3 regions of the Caulobacter sp. DWR3-1-2 genome follow, and region 1 is predicted to be linked to each of the others. Evidence: predicted binding sites of a transcription regulator. Region 1 holds the regulator's gene; each other region holds the start of a gene.

Region 1 (4,282 bases):
CCGCGCGGAGTCCGTCCTATGCCTGCGATCGGCGGTCCTGCGCGCCCACCAAGACTTCGCCGGTGCCGCTGGCCCTGTCCTGGAGCAAGGCCGCTCCGGACGCCGACGTTCTCGCGGCGATGTGCGCGGACGCCGAGATCGTCGTGCTGCGCGGCTACGCTCCGATTACGCCGCCGGCCTGCCGGGACCGCATCGTGCTCGACGCGACCGATTTCGCCGTCGGCGGCGCGGCCGAGCTCTATCGCCGCGACGGTGGGTGGTGGATCGTCTGGGCCCAGCCGCTGCGGGGCGTGCGGCCGTGGACGAACACGCCATAGGGGGACGCCATGCTCAAGGTCTGGGGAAGACGCAATTCGTTGAACGTCCAGAAGGTGCTCTGGCTTATCGCCGAGCTTGACCTGCCGCATCAGCACCTTCCGGCGGGTGGTGACTTCGGCGGCCTGGACAGCCCGGACTTTCGGGAGATGAACCCGCATGGTCACGTGCCTGTCCTCGAGGACGGCGGTGTCGCGGTGTGGGAGTCGCACGCCATCCTTCGATACCTGGCTGCCACCTACGGCGAAGGGCGGTTTTGGCCAACCGACGCGGCGACGCGGGCGCCGGTCGATGGTTGGATGGACTGGTCGCAGACCGCGCTGCAGCCGGCTTTCCTGAGCGGAGTGTTCTGGGGCTTTTACAGAACGCCCGAGGTTTTGCGAGATGGGCCAGCCATCGCCCAGGCGGTGGAACGCACCCATCGCTGCCTGGGTCAGGTCGAGGCGCGACTCGAAGGTCGGGCCTTCATGATGGGCGAGGCGCTGTCCTTGGCCGACATCCCCATTGGCGCCTGTCTCTATCGCTATTTCGAGTTGGAGATCGACCGGCCGCCGCAGCCCCGTTTGCAGGCCTGGTACGACCGGCTACGGGCGCGGCCGGCCTATCGGGAGCATGTCATTATCCCGTTCGCGGAACTCAAAGGGCGTTTGGCGTTCTGAATCGCGAGGCGAGGCGAGGCGAGGCACGGGCCTGGAGACGGAGACGACTATGGAACGACAGGGCGGCTGCGCCTGCGGGGCGGTCCGATACGGCGCGGAGGGCGGGCCGCTGCGGGTCGGCATGTGCCACTGCCTGACCTGTCGCAAGCGCCACGGCGCGCCTTGCAACGCCTTCGCGGTCTTTCGGTCGGACAAGGTGCGGGTCGAGGGCGAAACCTTCGCCTGGGCGACTTCCGAGCGCGGCCGCTCGCACGGCTGCGCGGTTTGCGGCTCGCCGGTCTTCTGGCGTGAGGGCGAGGACGAGATCGAGCTTCACCTGGGCGGCTTCGACGACACCGGTCAGTTCATCCCGCAATACGAGGTCTGGGTGAAGCGCCGCGAGCCGTGGATGATGCCGCTAAACGTGCCGCAATATGCGGAAAACCGGCCGGCCGGGCTGGCGACCTAGGGACCTCGGACCGCAGCAGAGTCTGCGTGGTCTTTCGCGGATGCAAATGAGGACAGGCCAATGCGCCTGCCCCCAGCCGTGATGCAAACCCTGCTCATCCTGGCGTTCACCGGGATGGGCGAAAATCTAATGATACCGCCGGATCAGTCCCACCAGCTTGCCTTGGACCTCGACCTGGTCAGGACCGAAGATGCGGGTCTCGTACTTGGGATTGGCGGCTTCCAAGGCGATCGAGCCGCCCTTCTTGCGCAGGCGCTTGAGGGTTGCTTCCTCGCCGACCAGGGCGACGACAATCTCGCCGCTGTTGGCGGTGTCGCCCTTGCGGATGATGACATAGTCGCCGTCGAGGATGCCGGCATCAATCATCGAATCGCCCTGGACCTCGAGCACATAGTGCTCGCCGCCGCCGAGCATGGATTCGGGCACAGGCAGGCGCTCGCGTTCATGCTGGATGGCGTCGATGGGCGTGCCGGCGGCGATGCGGCCGAGGATCGGCAGTTCGCGGGTGTTGTCGGCGGCGATCTGGACGGGCGCGGCCACGGCCGGCGCCTGCCCGCCGCCTTCCAGCACTTGCGGCTTGAAGGCGCCGCGACCCTTGGGCGGGGCGGCCGTCGTGGCCTGTTGCGGCAGCTTGATCACCTCCAGCGCGCGGGCGCGGTGCGCCAGGCGGCGGATGAAGCCGCGCTCTTCCAGCGCCGTGATCAACCGGTGGATGCCTGACTTGGACGCCAGGTCGAGCGCCTCCTTCATTTCGTCGAAGGAGGGAGAGACACCGCTCTCTTTGATCCGCTCGTGGATGAACATCAGCAGCTCGTGCTGCTTGCGCGTGAGCATGTCGGCCTCGCAAGTCGTCGCGGAACAAACCGCAAACCTCTCAAATGTTCTCTAGGTGTTCTTCGTTAATGTCAAGTTGACGCGGCGATCGATGTTCGGTGTAGCTGAACGCCGTAATCTTTGCCGAGGGGAGCCTTCGCGACATGGACCACGCCTGGCTTCTGACCACGGGTTGGCCGCGCGCCTTCTGGACCAGCTACGGCGCCTTCTGCCTGTTTGAGCTGTGGGTCTGGTGGCGCGACCGGCGCACGGCCAGCGGCCAGGACGCCGACCGGGGCAGCCTGCAGGCCGTGGTCCTGATTATCGCGGCGGGGATCTTCGTCGCCTTTTATGCCGCCAACGCCTCTGAATTTGCTCGCATAATCCAGTGGAGGAGCGAGGCGCGGCTCCTGGCGCTGGTCCTGATCTGGACGGGCCTGGCCCTGCGCCTGTGGGCCATACTGACCCTCGGGGCCTTCTTCCGCCGCACCGTGCATCTGCACGACGGTCACCGGATGATCACGGGCGGCCCCTACCGGATCGTCCGCAACCCGGCCTATCTGGGCAGCCTGCTGAGCCTGGTCGGCGTTGGCCTTGGCCTGGGCAGTGGACTGTCGGTCCTGGCGCTGTTGCTGGCCGGCCTGATCGCCTTCGGGTGGCGCATACGGGTGGAGGACGCGGCGATGACGGCCCGATTCGGCGATGAGCATGTGGCCTATCGCCGGCGCAAGGCGGCGCTGATTCCCTATCTCTGGTAGCAACGCTCAGGGTGCGACAATCGCGCCATCGCCTTTTAGCTGAAGCCAATCCTCAAACGGCAGGCGATAGGCCTTGTCGAAGACCTCGGCCTGGAGCTTGAAGGGTAGGCTGCCCTCGCTGTTCCAGAGCATCACCACGCCGGTCTTCGTGGCGGGATCGAACATCATGGTCGAGCGATAGCCGGTCACCGCCCCGCTGTGGCCGATCAGGCGGCGGCCCTTGTAGGTGAAGCTGCGCATGCCCAGGCCGTAACCGGGGCGTTCCAGCGCCCGGCCCATGGCCGATCGTCCATAGGGCCGGCCGGTATTGACGCGCGGTCGCTGGATGTCCGCCAACACCGGGGCCGGCAGGACGGCGGGCGCCTGACCCATCTGCGCCTGCATCCAGCGCGCCAGATCCACGATGTTGGAATTGACGCCCGCTGCGGCGGGGATGCGGTAATAGGCCTCGACCAACGGCACGCTGCGGCCGCCACGCGAAGGCCGCGCCCAATGCTTGGCGGTCCGCAAACCGTCGATGCCGATGGTCGCGCCGGTCATGCCCAGAGGCAGGAACAGCTTCTGGCGAGCCTCCTCGGCATAGGGGCGATGGGTGGCGGTCTCGACGACCTCGCGGATCGTGTCATAGGCGATGTTCTGGTAGCTGTGGCACGTGCCGGGCGGGCAGAGCAGGGGCACGGCCTCCAGGCTTGCCCGGATCTGGCGCGGGTCTCGCCCGCCTTCGAGCCAGCCGTCATAGGCGTTGCGGGGTAGGCCAGTGCGCTGGGACAGCAATTGCTCGACCGTCAGCGCGTTCTGGGCGTCGCCCGGCAGGCGCAGGCTCGTATCGAACTTTCCCAGGGGATCGGTGAGCGCGATCACCCCGTCCGCCGCCAGGCGGGCGCTCAGCGTTCCCGCCACCGTCTTCGACAGCGACGCCCAGCGGAAGACCGTGTCGGCGTCGATCTTCTCGCCGCTCTCCGGCGCGGTGAGCCCGTAGCCCTGGACGAACGACAGTTGGCCGTTCTCGACCACGGCGATCGCCAGGCCTTCCATGGACTTGTCAGCCATCATCGCGTGGATGCGAGCGTCCAGGGCTCGATAGTCGATGGCGCCGCGCCAATCCTTTGGCCGCAGGGGCAGGGTGACGGGCGCCGCCGTCGCGGTGGGGGCGACCGGCTTGACGGTATTCTGCTCGGGGACGCAGCGCGAGGCGATCAGGCCCAGCGCCCCGAGGCCCAGCACCAGGGCGGCGGCCGCCGGCCGCCAGCCTAGCCAGCGCCGTCGCCAGGACGCGTCTTGCGGAGGCT
Region 2 (4,282 bases), on a different contig from region 1:
CGTCCACGAGGGCGTCCCGGGTCACCACCTGCAGCTGTCGATCTCGAACGAGGCCAAGGGCCTTCCGCTGATCCGCAAGACCATCGGCAATTCCGGCTACACCGAGGGCTGGGCGCTCTATACAGAGCAGCTGGCCGTCGAGATGGGCATCTATAAGGACGACGCCTTCGGCCATATCGGCATGCTGCACGACGCCCTGTTCCGGGCCGTGCGCCTGGTGGTCGACAGTGGCATGCACCACAAGAGGTGGAGCCGCGAACAGGCGGTCAAGTACATGGCCGAGACCATGGGTGACGAGGAGAGCGGCACGATCACCGAGATCGAGCGCTATGTGGTCTGGCCGGGCCAGGCCTGCAGCTACATGATCGGCAAGATCACCTGGCTGAGGGCCCGCGAACGGGCTCGCAAGGCGCTAGGCAAGCGGTTCGACATCCGCCAGTTCCACGACGCGGGCCTGCTGGCCGGCATGACGCCGCTGGTCGTGCTGGACCGCGTGGTGGACGACTACGTAGCCAAGACCAAGGCCGGTAAATAGGGGTTAGCCCCAGCCTTCCGAAATCCCGGCCCGCCGTGCTGCCGGGGTGACGGAGGCCACCTTCAACGCCGGCTGCGGCTTGTCGGCCGGCTTGCCGAACAGCCAGCCCTGGGCGAAATCGACCCCGGCCTTGCGGACGACCTCCTCGACCTCGACGGTCTCGACCATCTCGGCGACGGTGCGGATATTCAGGTCGCGGCACATCTGGACCAGGTGGCGCACCATGGCCCCGTCGCGGCCGCTGCCGGCCAGTTCGCGCACATAGCGGCCGTCGATCTTGACGATGTCCAGGCTCAGTTCCTGCAGATAGGCGAAGGACGAGGCTCCAGCCCCGAAATCGTCCAGGCACACCAGTGAGCCGAGGCCTCGGAGGGCCTGGATATGCTGGTTGGCGCGGGGCAGATCGTCGATGGCGCTGGATTCGGTGATCTCGAAGATCAGGCGACCCTTGGCCTTGTCATGCTTGGCCAGCAGGCGGCCGATGTGATCGACGAAGCCCTCGTTGACGATCGTCCGACCCGAGACATTGACCGCCAGCTTGATGGCGCCCGTTCGGTCGCCGGCCAGACGCTGGACGGCCATCTCGGCGATCGCGTGGTCCAGCTCCTCGATCAGGTCGAGCTCCTCGGCCATGCGGATCAACTGGAACGGGCTGCCGCCGTCCTCGAAGCGCACCAAGGCCTCGTGGTGATGGGCGATCCCCGTCGCCAGGTTGACCACCGGCTGGTAGGCCAAGGTGAACCGCCGCTGGCTGACCGCCACGCCCAGGGCGCCGGCCTTGGCCAGGGTGCGCTTGACCGAGCGGTTCATGGCTTCCGACAGGCTGATCGGGGGGGAGTCCTTCAGCCCCTCGCGCAGGAAATCGTCCAAGGCGTAGCGCAGGGCCTTCAGCCCGCGGGCCGGGGCGACGCCGGCGTCCAGCGGCACGACATGGGCGGTGGCCGTCAGCGTCGTGGACTTGGTCAGGCGTTGGGCCATGTCATCGGGATGGTCGGACTTGGTCCGCACCAGGGCGAAGCGTTCGGACGACAGCCGCGTGGCCATGCCGCCGGCGTGCGACTCGGCCCGCACCGCGCCGGCCAGCTTGACGTCCAGGGCGTGGGCCTCGCGAGGCGACAGCTGGTCGCGGACGACGTCCAGGCCCGAGAAGTCGACCATCGCGAGTTCAAGCTCGAGCCCGGTGACCCGGGCGGCCTCGAACAGGCCCCGGGCGATATCCTCGAAGCTTTCGCGGCTGCGCAGGCCGATCTCGTCGACCTGGCCCGAAGGGGCGGGGGCGGGGGTGACCGAAACCGAAATCCGGCCGCCATTGTCGGGCAGGGCGCGCATGGTCAGATTGACGTGACGCGGCGGCTCGCCGGCCATGCGCAGTGTGACGGGTCCGCGCCGGAAGCCATCGCTCATCACATTGAGCACGGCTTCGACCAGCGGGCGGTCGGCGGCGGTGAAGAGATCCCGGAACACCCGGCCCATCATCGAACGCTCGTCCAGGCCCATGATCCGCTGGGCCGCCCCGAGCGCCAGGATCACCTGGCCATTCTCGACTTCCATCAGCAGGTCGGCGCTGGCGAAGGCCAGGCCCAGTAGACGGCGCGGATCGATCGACAAAACGGTGCTCCCCCCGGGAAGAGAGCACCATGAGCGCCTGCCTGTTAAGGAGCGGTTGAGGCGCGGACGAAAGCTCGACCGCAGGGCGCGAGAAAATGTCGCAGGGCGGCGATTTGCGTCGCGACCTATGTGACCGCTTCTGACGCATATAGCCGATAGACCGTCCTCATCGCTTCCGCGCCACGAGAAAAGAACATCTTGTGAACACGGAACAAAGCATGTACTCGTTAATCATTCCACAGGCGAAGGGCGCGCCGAGCGCGAACCTCCGATCTGCCGGTCGGAATCATGGAATAAGGGCGGATCTCCAATGAGCAATCAGGCGGCTTTGAAACTCGTGGGCAAAGAAGACGGCGACAAACAGCGCGCTCTTGAAGCGGCGCTGGCGCAGATCGACCGGGCGTTCGGCAAGGGCTCGGTGATGAAGCTGGGCGAAAAGGGCAAGATGGAGATCGAGTCGGTGTCCACCGGCTCGCTGGGCCTCGACATCGCTCTGGGCATCGGCGGCCTGCCCAAGGGGCGGGTGATCGAGATCTACGGTCCGGAAAGCTCGGGCAAGACCACTCTGGCCCTGCACGTGGTGGCCGAGGTCCAGAAGGCCGGCGGCACCGCCGCCTTCGTCGACGCCGAGCACGCGCTCGATCCGGGCTACGCCTTCAAGCTGGGGGTCAATCTCGACAACCTGCTGGTCTCGCAGCCCGACAACGGCGAGCAGGCCCTGGAGATCACCGACACCCTGGTGCGCTCCGGCGCCGTAGACGTGGTGGTCATCGACTCGGTCGCGGCCCTGACCCCCAAGGCAGAAATCGAAGGCGAGATGGGCGACAGCCTGCCGGGCCTGCAGGCCCGCCTGATGAGCCAGGCGCTGCGGAAGCTGACCGGCTCGATCAACAAGACCAACACCATCGTCATCTTCATCAACCAGATCCGTCACAAGATCGGGGTGATGTACGGCAGCCCGGAAACCACCACGGGCGGCAACGCCCTGAAGTTCTACGCCTCGGTCCGCCTGGACATCCGTCGTACCGGCTCGGTGAAGAACCGTGACGAGATCGTCGGCAACAACGTCCGGGTCAAGGTGGTCAAGAACAAGGTGGCGCCGCCGTTCCGCGAGGTCGAGTTTGACATCATGTATGGCGAAGGCATTTCCAAGCTGGGCGAGATCATCGACCTGGGCGTCAAGGCCGGGGTGATCGACAAGGCCGGCTCGTGGTTCTCCTATAACAGTCAGCGCATCGGTCAGGGCCGCGACAATGTCCGCGAGTTCCTCAAGGCCAACAAGGATCTGGCCAACGAGATCGAGGCCGCCGTCCGCAAGTCGTCGCAGAAGATCGAGGAAGAGCTTCTGGTCGGCGGCCCGGAGGAGGGCGACGAAGCTTAGGTCCAAGCCCAGCGCCTGACCTGACACAGGTTTCGCGGCCGCCGTTTTCATAGCGCGCGACCCCGCCTTATAGCCGCCGTGGAATACCGCCTCGGCAGGCCGCGATCCCCGGACGCCTGGACCCCATGCCAGGCGTCCGATTTCGTTTCTCCGACAATCCTCTCACTCAGGGGGAGGTGGCCCGCAGGGCCGGAGGGGGTCTACCGCGCTATCCGCCAATTCCCTTCAAGGGGAGGAGCCGCCCGCTTCGGGGGACGGAGGGGGTCTGCTCAGTTGGCCGGTAGGTCTCGCTTCCTAAGAGGAGGTGGCCCGAAGAGCCCCGGCGGCTCCGCCGCCTCGACCACCCAAGTCCTCTCCCCCCCGTGGGGGAGGCGGTCGCGAAGCGACCGGTGTGGGAGTGTGGGGTCGACTGAGTCGGGTGGTGACCTGCGCCGCTCACACCCCCTCCGTCGGCTTTGCCGACACTTCCCCTACGGGGGAGGATCTCAAGCCCCGGCCTGCACCCCAACGACCAACGTGGTTTCCACTCCGCTTGAAACCGCGCTATGCAGCCCCGACCTCCGGTTCGACCGGATCCAGTACGAACACCCGAGACGCCGATGACCAGCCGACCCAACCTGAACGAGATCCGCAGCACCTTTCTGAACTATTTCGGCGCGGCCGATCATGCGATCACGCCCTCGGCGCCGCTGGTGCCGCAGAACGATCCGACGCTGCTGTTCGTCAATGCCGGCATGGTGCCGTTCAAGAACGCCTTC
Region 3 (4,282 bases), on a different contig from region 1:
CTGATCAACGACCCCGACTTCGAGACCGGCCCAAACACCAAGGACGGGGGTGACTTCGGCGGCAAGGCCATGACCTATTACGGCCGCTGGACCTACAAGTACGAGGAGGCTGCCCGCCAGGGCGCGGCCGGCGTGCTGGTGGTCCACGAAACCGCCCCGGCCGCCTATGGCTGGGCGACGGTCAAGAACTCCAACGGCGCGACGATGTTCGACATTGTGCGCAATGAGCCGGCCAAGAGCCACCCCAACCTGGAGGCCTGGATCCAGCGTGACGCGGCGGTCGAGCTGTTCAAGGCCGCCCATCTCGACTTCGAGGCCCTGAAAAAGCAAGCCCAGAGCCGCGACTTCAAGCCGGTCGAGCTGAAAGGCGCGACCTTCTCGGCCGCCTACGCCGTCGATCACTCGGTGATCGTGTCGAAGAACATCGCCGGCCGCATCAAGGGCTCCGTCCGTCCCGACGAGACGGTGATCTACAGCGCCCACTGGGACCATCTGGGCGTTGGCGCGCCCGACGCGCGCGGCGACAAGATCTATAATGGCGCGATCGACAACGCCGATGGCGTCGCCGCCATCCTGGAAACCGCCCGCGCCTTCAAGAGCCAGCCGGCCCCGCAGCGCTCGATCCTGTTCCTGGCCGTCACCGCCGAGGAGCGCGGCCTGCTGGGTTCGGAATATTACGCCGCCAACCCGCTCTATCCGCTGTCCAAGACCGTGGGTGACCTGAACATCGACGCCCTGTCGGCCACCGGCCCGGCCAAGGACATCACCACCTCGGGCGACGGCAAGGTGGATTTGCAGGACCTGCTGGTCGCCAAGGCCAAGGCCCATGGCCGCTATTTCACGCCCGACCCTTCGCCCCAGGCCGGCCATTTCTATCGCTCGGACCACTTCCCGTTCGCCAAGCGCGGCGTGCCGGCCATCTCGGTTGGCTCGGGCGAGGATCTGGTCGTGGGCGGCAAGGAAGCCGGCCAGAAGGGCGAGGAAGACTACACCACCAACCGCTACCACCAGCCCGCCGACGAATGGCGAGCCGACTGGGACCTGACCGGCCAGGCCCAGGACATAGGACTGTTCTATGAAGTGGGCGCGGACTTGGCTAATTCGAGGGTCTGGCCGGAATGGCAGGCGGGCTCGGAGTTCAAGGCGCTGCGGGACACGACCAAGGCGGATCGGAAGTAGACTTCTGCCGTTCGGGACGCGGACGGGGACATGCCTATGTCCCCGATCGTAATTCGCGGACGCAAACGCGTTTTGTGAAACCACACCATGACAGCCTCCGTCTTCGACCTATTCAAGCTCGGCGTCGGCCCGTCGAGCAGCCACACCATGGGGCCGATGACGGCCGCCGGCCTGTTTGTCGGCCGTCTGCGTGACGCCGGCCAACTGGCGACAACGGCGCGGGTCAAAATCCGCCTCTACGCCTCCCTGGCCCTCACCGGTCGCGGCCACGCCACCGACCGGGCGGTGGTCTTGGGCCTGATGGGCTTCGTGCCCGCCCAACTCGACCCCGACGCCGGCGAGGCGGCGCTGGTCGAGGCCGCCGCCAACCAGTGGATCATGTTGGGCGGCGAGGTCGGCATCGGCTTCGACGCCGAACGCGACATCGTCTGGGCCGGCCACGAACGCCTGCCGCAGCACCCCAACGGGCTGGCCTTCACAGCCTTCGACGCCGCTGGCGTCACGCTGGCGGAGCGCACCTATTTCTCGATCGGCGGCGGCTTCGTGCGCGACGAGAGCGAGATGGGCCGCAACACCCCGCCAGAGGAAGGGCCAGAAGTCCCCTTCCCGTTCGAGAGCGGCGCCGACCTGTTGCAACGCGCCGCCGACGCCGGCCTGAGCATCGCCGGGGTGATGGGCGCCAACGAGCTTGTCCGGATGGACGAGGACGCGCTGGCCGCTGGGCTCGACCGCATCTTCGAGGCCATGGAGGCCTGTATCGACCGCGGCATGCGCGAGAGCGGCGTCCTGCCCGGAGGGCTCAACGTCAAGCGGCGAGCCCTCCAGATCCATCAGACCATCCAGGGCCGCATGGAGCGCCAGATCAGCGACCCCCAATTCAGTGATCCATTGGCGGCGATGGACTATGTCAACCTGTGGGCCATGGCGGTCAACGAGGAGAACGCGGCCGGCGGCCGGGTGGTCACCGCCCCGACCAATGGCGCGGCCGGCCTGATCCCGGCGGTGCTGCGCTTCTACCACCGCTTCCACCAGGGCACGCCGCAGCAGGTGCGGGTGTTCCTGCTGACGGCGGCGGCGATCGGCGCGCTCTACAAGCGCAACGCCTCGATCAGCGGGGCCGAGGTCGGCTGCCAGGGCGAAGTCGGCGTGGCCTGCTCGATGGCGGCCGGCGGGCTGTGCGCGGCGCTCGGCGGCACCAACGCGCAGATCGAAAACGCCGCCGAGATCGGCATGGAGCACAACCTCGGCCTGACCTGCGATCCGATCGGCGGCCTGGTCCAGATCCCCTGCATCGAGCGCAACGCCATGGGCGCCATCAAGGCCATCGACGCCGCGCGGCTGGCGCTGCTGGGCGATGGTCAGCACTCGGTGTCGCTCGACAAGGTGATCGCCACGATGAAGCGCACCGGCGAGGACATGAGCGAGATTTACAAGGAGACCTCGTTGGGGGGTCTGGCGGTGGGGTTGTCGGTCAACCGGGTGGAATGTTGATCACCTGCCTCCTACGGATCGCTTCGCGATCGTCTTCCCCCAGAGGGGGAAGAGCTTAAGCGCAGGGCTCCGCCCCCTCGCCGCTGACAGACGGCGAAGCCGTCAGGTGGGGGCCAGTGATCCGGTTTCCTCTTGCTCAAACTCAAACCCTTAACCTAACGTGCCGCCAGAACAGGAAGAGAACACTCATGCCCGGAACCATTCGCGCCGGCATCGGCGGCTGGACCTACGAGCCCTGGCGGGGCGGCCCCTTCTATCCCGATGATCTGAAGCAGAAGGACGAGCTGAAATACGCTAGCCGCCACGTCACCAGCATCGAGATCAACGGCACCTACTATTCCACCTTCAAGCCCAACAGCTGGCAGAAGTGGCATGCCGAGACGCCCGACGACTTCGTGTTCTCGGTCAAGGCCAGCCGCTACTGCACCAACCGCAAGGTGCTGTCGGAGAACAACGACTCGCTGGAGAAATTCCTCAGCCAGGGGCTGGAGGCGCTGGGCGCCAAGCTGGGCGCCATCAACTGGCAGTTCATGGCCACCAAGAAGTTCGACCCGGTCGATTTCGAAGGCTTCCTGAAGCTGCTGCCCAAGGAAATCGGCGGCCGGCCGGCGCGCCACGCCCTGGAGGTCCGCAGCCCCACCTTCGCCACCCAGGAATTCTACGACCTGGCCGCCCAGTACGGCGCGGCCATCGTCTATGCCGAGGACGACGAGGAGCCGACTTGGCCCTGCATCGACCAGCCGACCGCCGACTTCACCTATGCCCGCCTGATGTCGAGCCGCGAGAGCGAGCCCACCGGCATGACCTCGGACGATCTGGACGCCATCGCCAAGCGAGCCCAGGCCTGGGCCAAGCGCGGCGACGTCTACGCCTACTTCATCGCCGGGGCGAAGGTGCGCAATCCGGCCGCCGCCATGGCGCTGATCGAGAAGCTGAAATAGAGGCTGCGCCTCGGAAGCCCTTTAAGCGGCTGGGGACATGCACAGATGCATGTCCCCGATCGTGGCAATGCCTTTGACAATCCGTGGCGCCGTAAGCCTCAGCTTTGCGTCGCGGCACGGCCGGCCTCGGGCGCTCCCGCGACGGGATGGCTCTCCAGACACCCCAGCCCCCTCAGACTCACCGCCATCGCGACGTCGAGCGGCGTGTGCGGGACCTCGCCCAGAAACGCCCGCAGCTTGCCGTCGATAAGCGCCATGGGCTCGCGCCACAGGTAGCGCATCTCGGCCATCTCGCTGAAGACCGGCACCACGGGCGAGAGGGCCACGATCATCCACCAGGGGAAGGCCTTGATCGGCAGCTTGGGCTGGCCCAACACCCGACGGATCGACGCCCCCATCTCACCCCAGGCCAACTGGTGGCCGCTGAAGTGAAACACCTCGAACGACCCCAACCGGTCGGCGCGATCCAGCACGCGCGCCATGGTTTCGGCCAGGTCCGGCAGATAGGCCCAGGCGTGGCTGACGCCCTTGGCCGACGGCTCGGCCACCGAGGTCGGCGGCGCGCCCGGCTTGACCACCGCCTGGCCGAAATAGTTGTTGCCGGCGTGCGGGCCGAAGAAGTCACCGGCCCGGACGATCAGCACCGGCGCGCCATCCGCCGACGCCGCCTT

What was found. The regulator LexA, encoded in region 1, represses DNA repair genes until DNA is damaged. The targets are predictions, from matches to a motif close to ATGTTCNCNANNTGTTCT.
Region 2: a site for LexA is predicted at 2,334-2,351, ahead of recA (recombinase RecA). Genes of this name have one in related genera too.
Region 3: a site for LexA is predicted at 2,839-2,856, ahead of ACP696_RS18830 (DUF72 domain-containing protein). Genes of this name have one in related genera too.

What each region holds. Positions count from the first base shown of each region.
Region 1 covers NZ_JAFCTW010000003.1:84,530-88,811, reverse strand. Annotated here, with positions in the region: gene ACP696_RS05005 (ComEC/Rec2 family competence protein) at 1-317, shown strand, start outside; gene ACP696_RS05000 (glutathione S-transferase family protein) at 327-974, shown strand; gene ACP696_RS04995 (GFA family protein) at 1,024-1,422, shown strand; gene lexA (transcriptional repressor LexA) at 1,549-2,256, opposite strand; gene ACP696_RS04985 (methyltransferase family protein) at 2,400-2,993, shown strand; gene ACP696_RS04980 (serine hydrolase domain-containing protein) at 3,000-4,282, opposite strand, start outside.
Region 2 covers NZ_JAFCTW010000014.1:86,818-91,099, reverse strand. Annotated here, with positions in the region: gene ACP696_RS17660 (DUF885 domain-containing protein) at 1-535, shown strand, start outside; gene ACP696_RS17655 (EAL domain-containing protein) at 539-2,143, opposite strand; gene recA (recombinase RecA) at 2,454-3,524, shown strand; gene alaS (alanine--tRNA ligase) at 4,124-4,282, shown strand, end outside.
Region 3 covers NZ_JAFCTW010000016.1:78,978-83,259, forward strand. Annotated here, with positions in the region: gene ACP696_RS18820 (M28 family metallopeptidase) at 1-1,179, shown strand, start outside; gene ACP696_RS18825 (L-serine ammonia-lyase) at 1,267-2,670, shown strand; gene ACP696_RS18830 (DUF72 domain-containing protein) at 2,859-3,611, shown strand; gene ACP696_RS18835 (NAD-dependent epimerase/dehydratase family protein) at 3,710-4,282, opposite strand, start outside.